Cytobacillus sp. IB215665: one gene and its partner. The protein of the gene in region 2 interacts with the protein of the main gene of each other region in a pairwise test. Links are inferred from orthologs where the notes say so. Each region holds a gene or a part of one and is shown on either strand. Other genes may lie near its edges.

The links. Proteins that work in one complex are often made in the same cells at the same time.
Region 1: the proteins of SLH52_RS12305 (region 2) and mntR interact in binary tests that used the Escherichia coli proteins (3 or more experiments, as listed by UniProt). The link is inferred for Cytobacillus sp. IB215665 from one-to-one orthologs.

What each region holds. Positions count from the first base shown.
Region 1 is NZ_JAXBME010000002.1:362,009-367,488, reverse strand. The notes cover bases 2,417-5,271. They hold mntR (transcriptional regulator MntR), read right to left. Parts: upstream 4,131-5,271; coding sequence 3,702-4,130; downstream 2,417-3,701. Other genes in these bases: SLH52_RS03735 (vitamin B12-dependent ribonucleotide reductase), read right to left, coding at 4,453-5,271; SLH52_RS03745 (patatin-like phospholipase family protein), read right to left, coding at 2,478-3,359. Outside these bases: SLH52_RS03760 (YqhR family membrane protein), read right to left, coding at 96-617; SLH52_RS03755 (DUF1385 domain-containing protein), read left to right, coding at 999-1,952; SLH52_RS03750 (SA1362 family protein), read left to right, coding at 2,020-2,406; more of SLH52_RS03735, read right to left, coding at 5,272-5,480.
Region 2 is NZ_JAXBME010000009.1:3,500-12,277, reverse strand. Bases 1,274-4,146 are described here. They hold SLH52_RS12305 (methionine ABC transporter ATP-binding protein), read left to right. Parts: upstream 1,274-2,133; coding sequence 2,134-3,159; downstream 3,160-4,146. Other genes in these bases: SLH52_RS12295 (MetQ/NlpA family ABC transporter substrate-binding protein), read left to right, coding at 3,833-4,146; SLH52_RS12300 (methionine ABC transporter permease), read left to right, coding at 3,152-3,820; SLH52_RS12310 (O-acetylhomoserine aminocarboxypropyltransferase/cysteine synthase family protein), read left to right, coding at 1,274-1,486. In the rest of the region: SLH52_RS12315 (SCP2 sterol-binding domain-containing protein), read left to right, coding at 1-189; more of SLH52_RS12310, read left to right, coding at 182-1,273; more of SLH52_RS12295, read left to right, coding at 4,147-4,687; Fe-S cluster assembly ATPase SufC, read left to right, coding at 4,986-5,771; Fe-S cluster assembly protein SufD, read left to right, coding at 5,789-7,102; SLH52_RS12280 (cysteine desulfurase), read left to right, coding at 7,102-8,322; Fe-S cluster assembly sulfur transfer protein SufU, read left to right, coding at 8,312-8,749. UniProt on the Escherichia coli protein: Part of the ABC transporter complex MetNIQ involved in methionine import. Responsible for energy coupling to the transport system. It has also been shown to be involved in formyl-L-methionine transport.

The DNA of each region.
Region 1 (5,480 bases), on a different replicon or contig from region 2:
GATGGAAGTCGTAAATAGCTTCAACTTGCTATTTTAATTTTATTTCAATAAGACCAAGATTATATGAAAGAGACTATTTTATAAATTTTTAACAACTATTCTTTCTCTGTTGAAGGTTGTTGCGGATGACTTTGATCATTAAGTTCATTCACTTCAAAAGAAATGGAGTATCCGATAAATACGCCATATAATATGTAAAGACAGATTGTAGTGATAACAGTGTCCCTTGAAAGTTCGTTCATGTCTTTTAACCCAGGAAATATTGGATTAAATAAATAAAAAACAAGTAACCACAAACCAACTCCATATAATATCCCAACCCAAAGATTGTCGTATTTCTTAAATAATCCATAGTATAGTAATGCTGTTAAGATCGACAAAAGACCAATAACAATGATGCCAATCACATTTCCTAAAACTTGGTTTTTCCAATCTCCTATTGCCCAAGGTAATAACACGAGGTTAGGACTCAATTCAGTAAAATTTAGGATGTACGCCAAATACGATATTGAACTCCATAATACCCCACCACACAAACCTATTACTATAACCTTTGTAACTAGTGGTAGCGGGGTTTCCTTTTGATTTTGCTCTAATGCTTGTTGCTCTGATTCCATATTTAGTCACCTCTTATACTAGTATATCCCCTCATTTTCTTTCTATTTGTAAATTATAACTGTGGTACAAATAGGAAATTTTAGCAGAGATGTGTAAATATACATTGTAACGGGTATAATATATTTACACAGCCTGCTTTCGTATGATTGTTATACTATTCAGATAAAATATGTATGTATGTATGTAGCAACGGAATTCTTCTTAATACATTAATAATCGTATAAAATCTCTCTAATTGCTCTACTAAAATCAAAGATATCAACAAAGTTTACGAAAAGAGCCTTAACAATTGACACATCAACCTAGAGGTTTTTATTATTTTCTAGTAAAATATACATAGGATGAAGTTTCTCAATGAATTTTTTAGGTTGGTGAATTGAATGTCTCAAGAAAACAAACCGGTTTACGGTGGCCAAGCTGTTGTAGAAGGTGTCATGTTTGGTGGAAAACGTCACTATGTAACAGCTATACGAAGAAAAGATCAATCAATTGAATACTTTCGGCTACCTAGGAAATCAAAACAAGCTTTAACGACAATGAAAAAAATTCCTTTTCTTAGAGGAATTATTGCAATTCTTGAAGCAAGTGCAAATGGATCAAAACACCTTAATTTCTCAACTGAAAGATACGATGTCGATCCTAGTGAAGATGAAAAAATCGATCATTCACAATCTGAGTCAAAGTTAGCAATGATACTTGGTGTTGCCGCAGTAGGTATTCTATCATTTTTATTTGGTAAATTTATTTTTACTTTGATTCCAGTTTTTTTGGCTGAACTAACTCGTCCAATTTTTTCATCTGATTTATCACAAATTTTGATTGAAGGATTATTTAAATTATTATTGCTGTTAGCTTATATTTACTTTATTTCATTAACTCCACTCATCAGGCGTGTATTTCAATATCACGGAGCAGAACATAAAGTAATTAATGCATTTGAAAGCGACTTACCATTAACAGTCCAAAATGTTCAAAATCAATCAAGACTACACTATCGTTGTGGCAGTAGCTTTATTATATTTACCGTGATTGTTGGCGTTTTTGTCTACATGCTTCCATTTGTTGCTACAGAACCGTTATGGCTTAGAGTTGTGAATAGACTCGCATTAATTCCAGTAGTATTAGGAATTTCGTTTGAAGTGTTGCAACTTACCAATAAATTCCGAGATATCCCATTGCTTCGTTATTTAGGGTATCCTGGGTTATGGCTGCAATTATTAACGACAAAAGAGCCAACTGATAGTCAAGTTGAAGTAGCCATTGCTTCATTTAATGAATTATTACGTTTAGAAAATGACCCTAATGCTATAAATAAAACTGAAGAAATTGTATAACATTTGTCAACTTGACCTATTTTGGTTAATACAATAGTTATATAGAATGTTTAGGGAGGTGGATTCGTTGCAACGTCGCTCGTCTTTACCAATAATCATAATAATTAGCTTAAGTGGTCTGGGATTGTTGTCCGTGCTTTTTAATAAACCTGAAACACTTATTTTAACTCTTATAACAGGACTGATTGTTTTTGGTATTTTTTATATGATTTTACAGTTACTATCTGGTAATAACAAAAGAAATACTGAACATTCTGCATACAAGAAAGCAGTAAAGCAATCAAAAAAGCGATATAATGAACGTAACCGTAACAACCAAGTAGCTAGACCAATGTCAAAATCTGTTCAATCAAACAAAGCTGCTAACCCTAACATTCAAAAGCGTAAAGATCATCCACATTTAACTGTTATAGAAGGAAAAAAAGGAAAGAAGAAGAACCGAGCATCATTTTAACAGCTTGGTTCTTCTTTTTTTATTAAATATTATCAAAGCTTTTGATCTACTCTCTTTTCTTTATACTACTACTAATAGGACCATTTTTTTAAAAAACTACTTGTTTGATCATATCCAAGTTTCACTAATTCCTGCTTTTTTTCATCAGAAATTGAAAATTCAGTTGTAACTGTATGATTCATTGGAATAAAGATTATATTTCTTTCGTGCCTTCGCGAGATGTGCCGTTCATCATGTGCTACTTTCATTGTCTCAAATAATGCTGGAAATAACTCAATCGCATTATTTATTTTATTATTCTGTTGTTCACTCTCTTTCGCACTTAATTTAATACCTAGTACAGGTCGTTTTTTCAGTTTCTTTTCTTCATCAAACAAAAATATCGGAAAATTACTTAAAACCCCTCCATCAACAATCACAGGTTTTCCTTTTACTAATAATTTTACTGGTTCAAAAAAATATGGTAGGCTAGCACTCATTCTCACTGCTTTTGCAACAGAGAAACTATCTGGATTCATTCCATATTTAGGAAGATCATTTGGCAAGACAAGCATTTTTCCATTTGTTAAATCTGATGCAACAAAACGCAGTGAACCATTTGGTAAATCTCTAAAAGTACGAACACCTTTTTTCCTTAATTCTCTGCCAACCCATTTTTCTAACTCATCTCCTTTATACAATCCCATTCTCCAATAGAGTTGAATCCACTTGCCAATTGCAGCAGGCAAAATTGATTTACGAGCATCTAAAAATGTCTTTACATCTACTTCCTCCATAATTGAAAGTATTTCCTTACTGCTATATCCGGAAGCAATAAATGCAGCAATAATTGCTCCAGCGCTCGTTCCAGCAACTCTTGTGAAGTGTAAGCCTTTTTCTTCTATTGCTTCATAGGCACCAATTAAAGAAAACCCTTTTATGCCACCACCCGAAAACACTCCATCAATATACATCTCTACTCCCCCTAAAAGAAATGCATCTTTTACATGTCTAATCAGAAGTAGAATCAATTAGAACAAAACAGCACGGATACATCCTCTTAATAAGTAGAAAAATTGTAGTGATACCGCTTGTATCAAAAGTTGCTTGAAATAGGGAAATTGTGTGTAGAACACTCAAAAGCAAGGATTAAAGCACTCCTGACAGTTAATGGGTTTAGAATCGTATATTTGAGAAAGTTTAAAGAGAAAATTAAAGGCCTCTTCCCGATTAAATATCGAGAAAAGGCCTCTCTAACTTAATTCTTTTTTTAGTTAAGCTGACATGGGGATGAAACGCATATTCTTACTCTTATTTTATGAAGGATTCTCATCTGTTTTCTGTTGAATACGCTTTAAGGATTCAACTCTATTTGCATCTTCTTCAAAATATTGTACAACGTCACCAATCCTGTCGATTGCATTCCAGCTTAAATGATGTTCAATGCCCTCAACATCATTGTAAATTTCACTTTCATTTACACCGATAATTCGTAAAAATTGTTCTAACAATTCATGGCGATCAACTAAGCGTTTACCGATTTTCTTTCCTTTTGTAGTCAACATTAATCCTCGATATTTTTCATATATGAGATATTCATCTTTGTCTAGTTTTTGTACCATTTTTGTAACTGAGGAGGGATGTACAGACAAAGCTTCGGCAATATCTGAAACTCTCGCATAACCCTTATCTTTTATTAAAATATAGATCTGTTCTATATAATCTTCCATACTTGGTGTAGGCATGATATACCCTCCAATTACTCCATTTTTATAACAATAATCATTAAAAGTGTACAATATATGAAGAAGTGTTACAAGGGAATTTCACTTGTTTTTTTCATATGCTGTTTTCGCATTGATTGTTGTTTTTCGGATTAAGAAATAAACACGTAGTCAACCATTTTCTTTCTGTACAACAATGATTAACATATAAAACCACTTTTTATCGTAATTTGAGAACAATAGAACAGCGTTTATGAAAAGAGCTTAGCTATAAGAAAGAAAAAGGATGGAGTATGTAAACATCCATCCTTGCTAACTAGTTGAGTATAGTAGTGTTATCTCGTTATAGTCCACATTTTAATTGTGCACCACAATTAGTACAAGTATTACAACCCCCAAGGTCTTCGACTGTTCCTTTACGACAAACAGGACATGTATTACCAATTTCAGAGCCAATTGTTACATCAGTCGAGCGTAAATCATTAATTGTATCTACTAAGACTACGTGGCTTTTTACAGAATCACGTTCAGGAATTTCCGCACCTTTCTTATCAACAGTATTTTCTTCAGCTTTTAAAGTAAGTACTTGTGCATCTCTACTTCCGTCGACATAAACTGTCCCGCCTTTTGCACCACCTTTATATAAGCGTTCATATACCTTCTCAACTTGCTCAACAGTATATCCACGTGGTGCATTTACTGTTTTACTAATCGAGCTATCGATCCAGTGCTGAATAGTACATTGTACATCCGCATGTGCTTGAGGAGAAAGTTCCATCGCTGAAATAAACCAGTTTGGCAAATCATTTGCATCTACATGTGGATTTTCATCTAAATATTCTTGAACGATATCTGCTTTTACTTCAATGAATTTTCCTAATCTTCCACTTCTAAAGTAAGAGAATGAAAAATAAGGTTCAAGTCCTGTTGATACACCAACCATCGTCCCTGTACTTCCTGTTGGCGCTACAGTTAATAAGTGAGAGTTCCTAATACCATATTTTTTAATATTTTCTTTTATATCTTCAGGCATACGTTTCATATAACCAGTTTCTGTGAAGGCTGTTCGCAAACTAATCGTATCTTTTTCAGTTTCACCAACAAGAAATGGAAAGCTTCCTTTCTCCTTCGCTAGTTCCACTGAAGTGCGATAAGCAGTTGTTGCAATTACTTCAAATACCTGATCTATTAGATCGTCACCAGCCTTTGACCCGTACTCTGTTTCACAATAAATAAGCAGGTCATGTAGTCCCATAACACCTAAACCGACACGACGTTCCCCTAATGCTTGTTTCTTATTTTCCTGCAAGAAATATGGTGTAGCATCAATAACATTGTCTTGCATTCTAACGCCTACTTCAACAGTTTGTT
Region 2 (8,778 bases):
AGTCATGCAGACGTTTCATTAGGTGCTGAACCCCAGCAGTATTACGAATTGTTATCTGGTAAAGAAAAGTTGCAAAAATTGATAAGTCGACAAAGTATTATTTGCCAAGGGAAATTCAGATACATTCTTTTACTAGAATCTTTATTTGCATTAAATATTAAAGGAGAAGGGGAAGAAAAAAATGCATAATGAGAAAGATTATCGTTTAGAAACATTGAGTGTCCATGGAGGATTAGAAGCTGATCCAGTGACTGGTGCAAGAGCAGTACCAATCTATCAATCAAATGCATTCAGATTCAAGGATACGAGCCATGCAGCTAATCTGTTCTCACTCCAAGAAGAAGGATATATATACTCAAGAATACACAACCCTACTGTAACTGTTTTAGAAGAAAGAGTAGCATTGTTAGAAGGTGGAATTGGTGGGTTAGCATTATCAAGTGGAATGGCTGCTATAACGACTGCAATTCTTAATCTAGCAGGAGCAAATGATGAAATTGTTGCTGCATCTACTTTATATGGTGGAACGTATAATCTATTAGCTAATACATTGCCGAAATATGGTATAACTACTCACTTCGTTGACCCTTCCAAACCTGAAAATTTTGCAAAGGCAATTTCTTCGAAAACAAAAGCGATATTTGCTGAAACAATTGGTAATCCAAGCTTACACGTATTGGATATTGAGAAGGTTGCTTCAATAGCTCACGAAGCTGGAATTCCGCTAATCATTGATAATACATTTGCTACTCCTTATCTATGTAGACCGATTGACTTTGGTGCTGACATTGTCATTCATTCTGCTACTAAGTGGCTTTTAGGAAATGGAACGACTTTAGGTGGAATAATCGTTGATGGAGGCAAATTCAATTGGAATTCTGAGAAGTTTCCAGACTTTATTACCCCTGACCCAAGCTATAATAATCTTATATATGCAGAAGCACTTGGAGAAAGTGCATATATCGTCAAAGCTAGGGTGCAATTATTAAGAGATTTAGGTGCCTCATTAAGTCCGTTTAATGCTTATCAATTTAACCTTGGCCTAGAGACATTACATGTACGGATGAAAGAGCATGTTAATAATGCTATGAAAGTCGTTGAATATTTAGCGAAACACCCGGCTGTAGAGTGGGTTTTGTATCCTGATCATAAAGATCATCCTGCAAAAGAACTTGCTAAAAAATATTTACCAAAAGGTAGTGGGTCCATCGTCGTGTTCGGCATAAAAGGAGGGAGAGAAGCAGGTGCTAAAGTAATTAATCATGTGAAACTATGGTCGCATGTAGCAAACGTAGGTGACGCTAAAAGCTTGATTATCCATCCGGCAAGTACAACACATCAACAATTAAGTAGCGAGGGCTTAAAATCTTCAGGTGTAACAGAAGATTTAATAAGGTTGTCAGTTGGAATTGAGAATATTGACGACCTATTAGAAGACTTAGAGCAAGCAATAGAAACTGCGACAGGACTAACTTCAAGCAAATAATATAGGGTGAATCGATTTGTGTTTTGGCTGTAAATTCCATAAAGATATTCATTGACACATATAAATGAGCGTGATAGAATCACAATTGTACTTTTTAAAAGAGATTAATTTTGAAATGTAATTATAAAAATGAATAAAAAAACATTGATATATACTCTTATCAAGAGAGGTGGAGGGATGTGCCCTATGAAGCCCGGCAACCATCAACGGTGAAGTTGAAATGGTGCCAATTCACACGAAGCGTATGCTTCGATAGATGAGAGAAAGGAATATAATTAAGCCTTTCTGCTCACATGTGCGGAAAGGCTTTTTAATTTTGTTGTTAAGCTTTTCTATTAGGTTGATTACGCATTAAATGTTGCTGTTCGTACAAAAATATAAACATATATTCATTTTGTATTCGTAATATCTTATCTTTTACACATGCTGTCTTCATAATGATTGTTGTTGTTCTTCGTATGAAGAAGTTAACAAAGTATACGAAAAGAGCCTTTTATAAAAAACAATGATAATGGATAAAACGATTGTCTAGCTGCTAGAAGAGCTAATATCTCCATACTAACAAAAATATGGAAGATCGTTTAGTTTGCAACATAAAACATACTAAACATATATGAATAATATGATTAAGGAAGTAGGTGAGCCTTTTGATAAAACTATCTGGGGTAAAAAAAGTATATCAATCTCAAGAAGGAGAAGTAGTTGCTGTAGATAATGTCAATTTGAATATTGCTAAGGGTGAAATATTTGGCATTATTGGTTACAGTGGTGCAGGAAAAAGTACACTCATTCGTTTGTTAAACCAGCTTGAAGCAGCAACAGAAGGAACAATTACGATCAATAATTATGAAATGACCTCTATTAAAGGGGATGAGTTACGTAAATCACGACAAGAAATTAGTATGATCTTTCAGCATTTTAATTTGCTTTGGTCAAGAACTGTACGGGAGAATATATCCTTTCCATTAGAAATTGCTGGCATTCGAAAAAAAGAACGATTGAAGAGGGTGGATGAGCTAATCAAGCTAGTAGGGTTGGGGGGAAGAGAAAATGCGTATCCTTCACAACTAAGTGGTGGCCAAAAGCAGCGAGTTGGAATAGCTCGTGCTTTAGCAAATCGCCCGAAGGTATTATTATGTGATGAAGCAACCTCAGCACTTGATCCACAAACAACAGACTCGATTCTTGAGTTGCTTGTGGATATTAATAAAAAGCTAGGTCTCACAATTGTGTTAATTACTCATGAAATGCATGTGATTCGTAAAATATGTCATCGTGTAGCTGTAATGGAAAATGGCAGCATTGTTGAACAAGGTGAAGTTTTATCGGTGTTTCAGCAACCGAAAGCTCCAATAACTAAGAAGTTTGTTAAGCAAATTACAGAACCAGAAGAAGCGACAGAAACAATTGAGCATATTTTAGAAAGCTACCCTGAAGGTAAAGTTATTAAGCTGTTGTTTGTTGGGGATGATGCTGAACAACCTTTAATAGCAGAATTAATCCGCCAGTTTAAAATTGGCATCAATATTATACAAGGAAAGATCTCGCATACACAGCACGGTGCATATGGCACATTGTTTATTCATATGACAGGAACCGATGAAGAGATAAACCGCTCGATCACATATATAAAGGAAAAACATGTGGCAGTGGAGGTGATACAGCATGGTTAGTCAACTATTTGTAAATGTTAATTGGGAAAAAATGTCGGAAGCAACATTTGAAACTTTATATATGACTGTGACATCGGTGATTGCAACATTTGTTTTTGGTGTTATATTAGGGCTCTTACTTTTTTTAACATCGAAGGACAACCTATTGGAACATAAGTTGGTTAATACAATCATCAGCAGTTTTGTAAACATTTTTCGTTCTATACCATTCATTATTTTAATCATTTTATTAATTCCGTTAACAAAATTCATGCTTGGGACAATTAGAGGAGCAAATGCCGCTTTACCTGCTCTCGTAATTGGAGCAGCACCTTTCTACGCAAGAATGGTAGAAATTGCATTGCGAGAGATTGATAAAGGTGTTATTGAGGCGGCACGGTCTATGGGGGCGAAAACAAGAACAATCGTTTTCAAGGTGCTGCTACCTGAAGCACTTCCTGCACTCATATCAGGAATTACAGTGACAGCAATTGCTCTAGTTGGTTATACTGCCATGGCTGGAATTATCGGTGCGGGGGGCCTTGGGAATTTGGCTTATTTAGAAGGTTTTTCTCGCCGTCATACCGATGTTGTTGTTGTAGCAACCATTTTTATTCTTATTATAGTGTTTATCCTCCAATACATTGGAGATTTTATAACATCAAAAATAGACAAAAGATAGGAGAAGATCATCATGAAAAAAATATTTGCAATCGTAAGTACATTACTCGTAGTTTTTGCTTTGGCAGCATGTGGAACGAGTGAAAAAGAAAGTTCATCAGAAAAGAGTCAAACGAATCAAGCTTCAGAAGAGAACAAGCAATTAGTAGTTGGAGCTTCGAATGTACCGCATGCGGAGATTTTAGAACAAGTACAACCGATATTAGCTGACAAGGGAATTGATTTAGTTATAGAAACATATCAAGATTATATTTTGCCGAATGAAGATTTAGATAGTGGTGACCTTGATGCTAACTATTTTCAACATATACCATATTTAGAATCGCAAATGGCTGATGTAGGCTATGATTTCGTGAATGCAGGTGGTATTCATATTGAACCAATCGGAGTATATTCACAAAAATATAGCAGCTTAGATGAATTACCAGAAGGTGCTGTAATTATTATGAGTAACTCAGTGGCTGATCATGGGCGTATTTTAACAATGCTAGAATCACAGGGCTTAATTAAGTTAGCAGATGACGTTGAAAAAGTAGAAGCAACACTTGATGATATTGTAGAAAATCCAAAAAATCTTAAATTTGAAGCTGAAATCGACGCTGCTTTATTACCTGAGTTTTATAATAATGACGAAGGTGATGCTATTTTAATCAATACAAACTATGCGATTGATGCTGGATTAAATCCGTTAGATGATGCTATTGCAATTGAAGGCGCTGATTCTCCTTATGTAAATATTATTGCTGTGCGTAGTGGTGATGAAAAAAATAAGGAAATTGTCGAATTAGTTAACGCTTTGCGCTCAGAAGAAATCCAAAATTATATTATTGAAGAATTTGAAGGAGCAGTTGTCCCTGTTTCAGAATAAGAAATAAGAAGAAAAACCAGTGATTTCACTGGTTTTTTCTTCTTATTATCGTATAATGAGTTTGATGTGTATTTTGGATGTTTTTTGTTTTTTATGCAAACAATATATGTCGAAGACAATCTTTACTTATCTACATATAATGAAAGAAAATACTTTTTAAACTTTTTTATTTAAAAAGTATAGCTATGGTGTTAAATGGTTGCTAATACTTTTCATTTGTTATAAGATTGTAATGAGAATAAAATGAGAATGAAAGTATTTTAACAAATAGTATAGAAGATAAATTGGAGGTATAGTAATGGCAGCATCAACATTAACAATTAGAGATCTTCATGTTTCTATTGACGGTAAAGAAATTCTAAAAGGGGTAGACCTTGACATAAAAGGTGGAGAAATTCACGCGATTATGGGACCTAATGGTACAGGTAAATCAACCTTATCTGCAGCAATCATGGGTCATCCAAAATATGAAGTAACGCAAGGTAGCATAACACTGGACGGTGAAGATGTGCTGGAAATGGAAGTAGATGAGCGTGCGCGTGCTGGTCTATTCCTTGCTATGCAATATCCAAGTGAAATTAGTGGTGTAACAAACGCTGATTTTTTACGTTCATCTATTAATTCTCGTCGTGAAGAAGGCGATGAAATCTCATTAATGAAGTTTATTCGTAAAATGGATAAGCAAATGGACTTCTTAGAAATGGACCCAGATATGGCACAACGTTACTTAAATGAAGGTTTCTCAGGCGGTGAGAAAAAACGAAATGAAATTTTGCAATTAATGATGCTTGAGCCAAAGATTGCAATTTTAGATGAAATTGACTCAGGTTTAGATATCGATGCGTTAAAAGTGGTTTCCAAAGGTATTAATGAGTTGAGAAGTTCTGAGTTCGGTTGTTTAATTATTACTCACTATCAACGTCTATTAAACTATATTACTCCAGACAAAGTACATGTAATGATGCAAGGCCGTGTTGTTAAATCAGGTGGTCCTGAGCTAGCTCAACGTCTTGAAGCAGAAGGCTATGACTGGATTAAAAATGAGCTTGGAATTGAAGATGAAACAGTAGGCCAAGAAGCGTAAGCGTTAGGAGGATGGACATGTCAACAATTGATACGAAACATTCATTCGATCAGGATTATGTTAGAGGTTTGTCAAAAGATCTAGGTGAACCTGAATGGTTACTAGATCTCCGCCTACAAGCTCTTGCGAAATATGAAGAGTTACCTCTACCGAAACCTGATAAAACTAAAATAGATAAATGGAATTTTACTAATTTTAAGAACCACCTAGTAAATAGCGAAAAATATACATCGTTAGACGAACTTTCAAGTGAGGTAAAGGCACTCATTGAAAGTGAAAAAGATGATAAAAGCCTTTATATTCAACGTAATAATACAGCTGCATTTTTAACGCTACCACAAGATTTAACAGCAAAGGGTGTTATATTAGCTGATATCCATACTGCAGCACGTGAGCATAGTGATCTATTGCAGAAGTATTTTATGAACGATGGGGTAAAGATTGATGAGCATCGACTAACAGCATTACATGGAGCTTTAATGAACGGAGGAGTATTCGTTTACGTTCCAAAAAATGTAGAAGTTGATACACCAATACAGGCTGTATATGTTCACGATGATGCAGACGCTACATTAATGAACCATGTGATTATTGTTGCTGATGATAATAGCTCAGTCACTTATGTAGAAAACTATATTTCAACTACGGAGGTTAATGACGGAGTTGTAAATATTATTACGGAAGTGTTTGCTAACACAAATGCCAAAGTAACTTACGGTGCTGTTGATACTCTTGCACAAGGTGTTACGACTTACGTAAATCGCCGTGGAGTAGCTGGTCGAGATGCGAAAATTGAGTGGGCATTAGGACTTATGAACGACGGAGATACGGTATCGGAAAATATTACCCATCTTATTGGTGATGGATCTTACGGGGATACTAAAACTGTGGTTGTTGGCCGCGGTGAGCAGACTCAAAATTTCACAACGAGTGTTGTGCACCATGGGAAGCATTCTGAAGGCTATATTTTAAAGCATGGTGTTATGAAAGAGGCAGCTTCCTCTATCTTTAATGGTATTGGAAAGATTGAACATGGGGCTTCAAAATCTAATGCAGAACAAGAATCACGCGTTCTTATGCTTAGTGAAAAAGCACGCGGAGATGCAAACCCGATTCTATTAATTGATGAAGATGATGTAACAGCTGGACACGCTGCATCTGTTGGTCGAGTTGATCCAATTCAACTATATTATTTAATGAGTCGTGGGTTGCCGAAGGAAGAAGCGGAACGTCTTGTTATTCATGGCTTTTTAGCACCTGTTGTTAACGAGCTTCCAATTGATTCGGTTAAAGCACAGTTAGTTGAGGTAATCGAAAGGAAAGTAAAATAATGAATATCCAAGATATTCGTGATATGTTCCCAATTCTAAACCAAGAGGTTAATGGAAACAGCTTAGTTTATCTGGACAGCGCTGCGACTTCACAGAAACCAACATCTGTTATTGAAGCACTTGATCAATATTATCGCCAGTACAATTCTAACGTGCACCGTGGTGTTCATACTTTAGGTACAAAGGCTACAGATGGCTATGAAGGCGCGCGGGAAAAGGTTCGAAAATTTATTAATGCAAAAAGCACTGAGGAAGTGATCTTTACACGTGGTACAACTACTGCACTTAATACAGTTGCAGCTAGTTATGGGCGTGCCAACCTTGCAGAAGGTGATGAAATTGTCATTACCTACATGGAGCACCATAGTAATATTATTCCTTGGCAACAGCTTGCAAAAGCAACTGGAGCGACTTTGAAATACTTACCGTTACAGGAAGACGGCACAATCTCCTTAGAGGATGTAGAAAATACAATAACAGATAACACGAAGATTGTATCGATGGTATACGTTTCCAACGTGTTAGGTACAATAAACCCTATTAAAGAAATTACGAAAATTGCTCATAAGCACGGTGCTGTTATGGTTGTTGACGGAGCCCAAAGTACTCCGCATATGAAAGTAGATGTCCAAGACTTAGACTGTGACTTCTACGCCTTTTCTGCTCATAAAATGTGTGGACCGACAGGAGTAGGTGTATTATACGGAAAAAAACATATACTTGAACATATGGAACCAGTTGAGTTCGGTGGAGAAATGATTGATTTCGTTGACTTATATGAATCGACTTGGAAAGAGCTTCCTTGGAAGTTTGAAGGTGGAACACCGATTATTGCAGGTGCAATTGGTTTTGGAGCAGCGATCGATTTTCTTGAAGAAATTGGACTAGATAAGATTGAAGCACATGAACATACATTAGCTCAATATGCTTTACACAGACTATCGGAGGTCGATGGATGTACTATATATGGACCAAGCAAACGAGCTGGATTAGTTACGTTTAATGTTGATGATGTACATCCCCATGATGTAGCAACGGTATTAGATGCTGATGGAATTGCAGTAAGGGCTGGACACCATTGTGCTCAGCCATTAATGAAATGGTTGAATGTTTCGGCTACTGCACGTGCTAGCTTCTATATATATAATAATGAAGAGGATGTAGATCGTTTTGTTTCTTCATTAATTAAAACAAAGGAGTACTTTAGCAATGTCTTTTAATGCCAATCTTGACCAGCTATACCGTCAAGTGATTATGGATCATTACAAAAAACCACGTAATCGAGGTGCTATTGAAGAAGATAGCGTAACGGTGGATATGAATAATCCAACATGTGGTGACCGGATCCATTTAACGATGAAAGTAGAAGATGGAAAAGTTGTTGATGCAAAATTTGAAGGGGATGGCTGTTCAATTTCAATGTCGTCTGCGTCAATGATGACGCAAGCGATAAAAGGGCAGCCAATTTCAAAAGCTATGGAACTTTCAAAAATCTTCTCAGATATGATGCAGGGCAAAGATTATGACGAAGATATCGATTTAGGTGATATTGAAGCTTTACAAGGAGTTTCAAAATTTCCAGCGAGAATAAAATGTGCAACACTTGCATGGAAGGCTATGGAGAAAGGTTTACAAGGGAAAGAGTAACTGTGAGGACGTGAAAATGTCCAACTTTC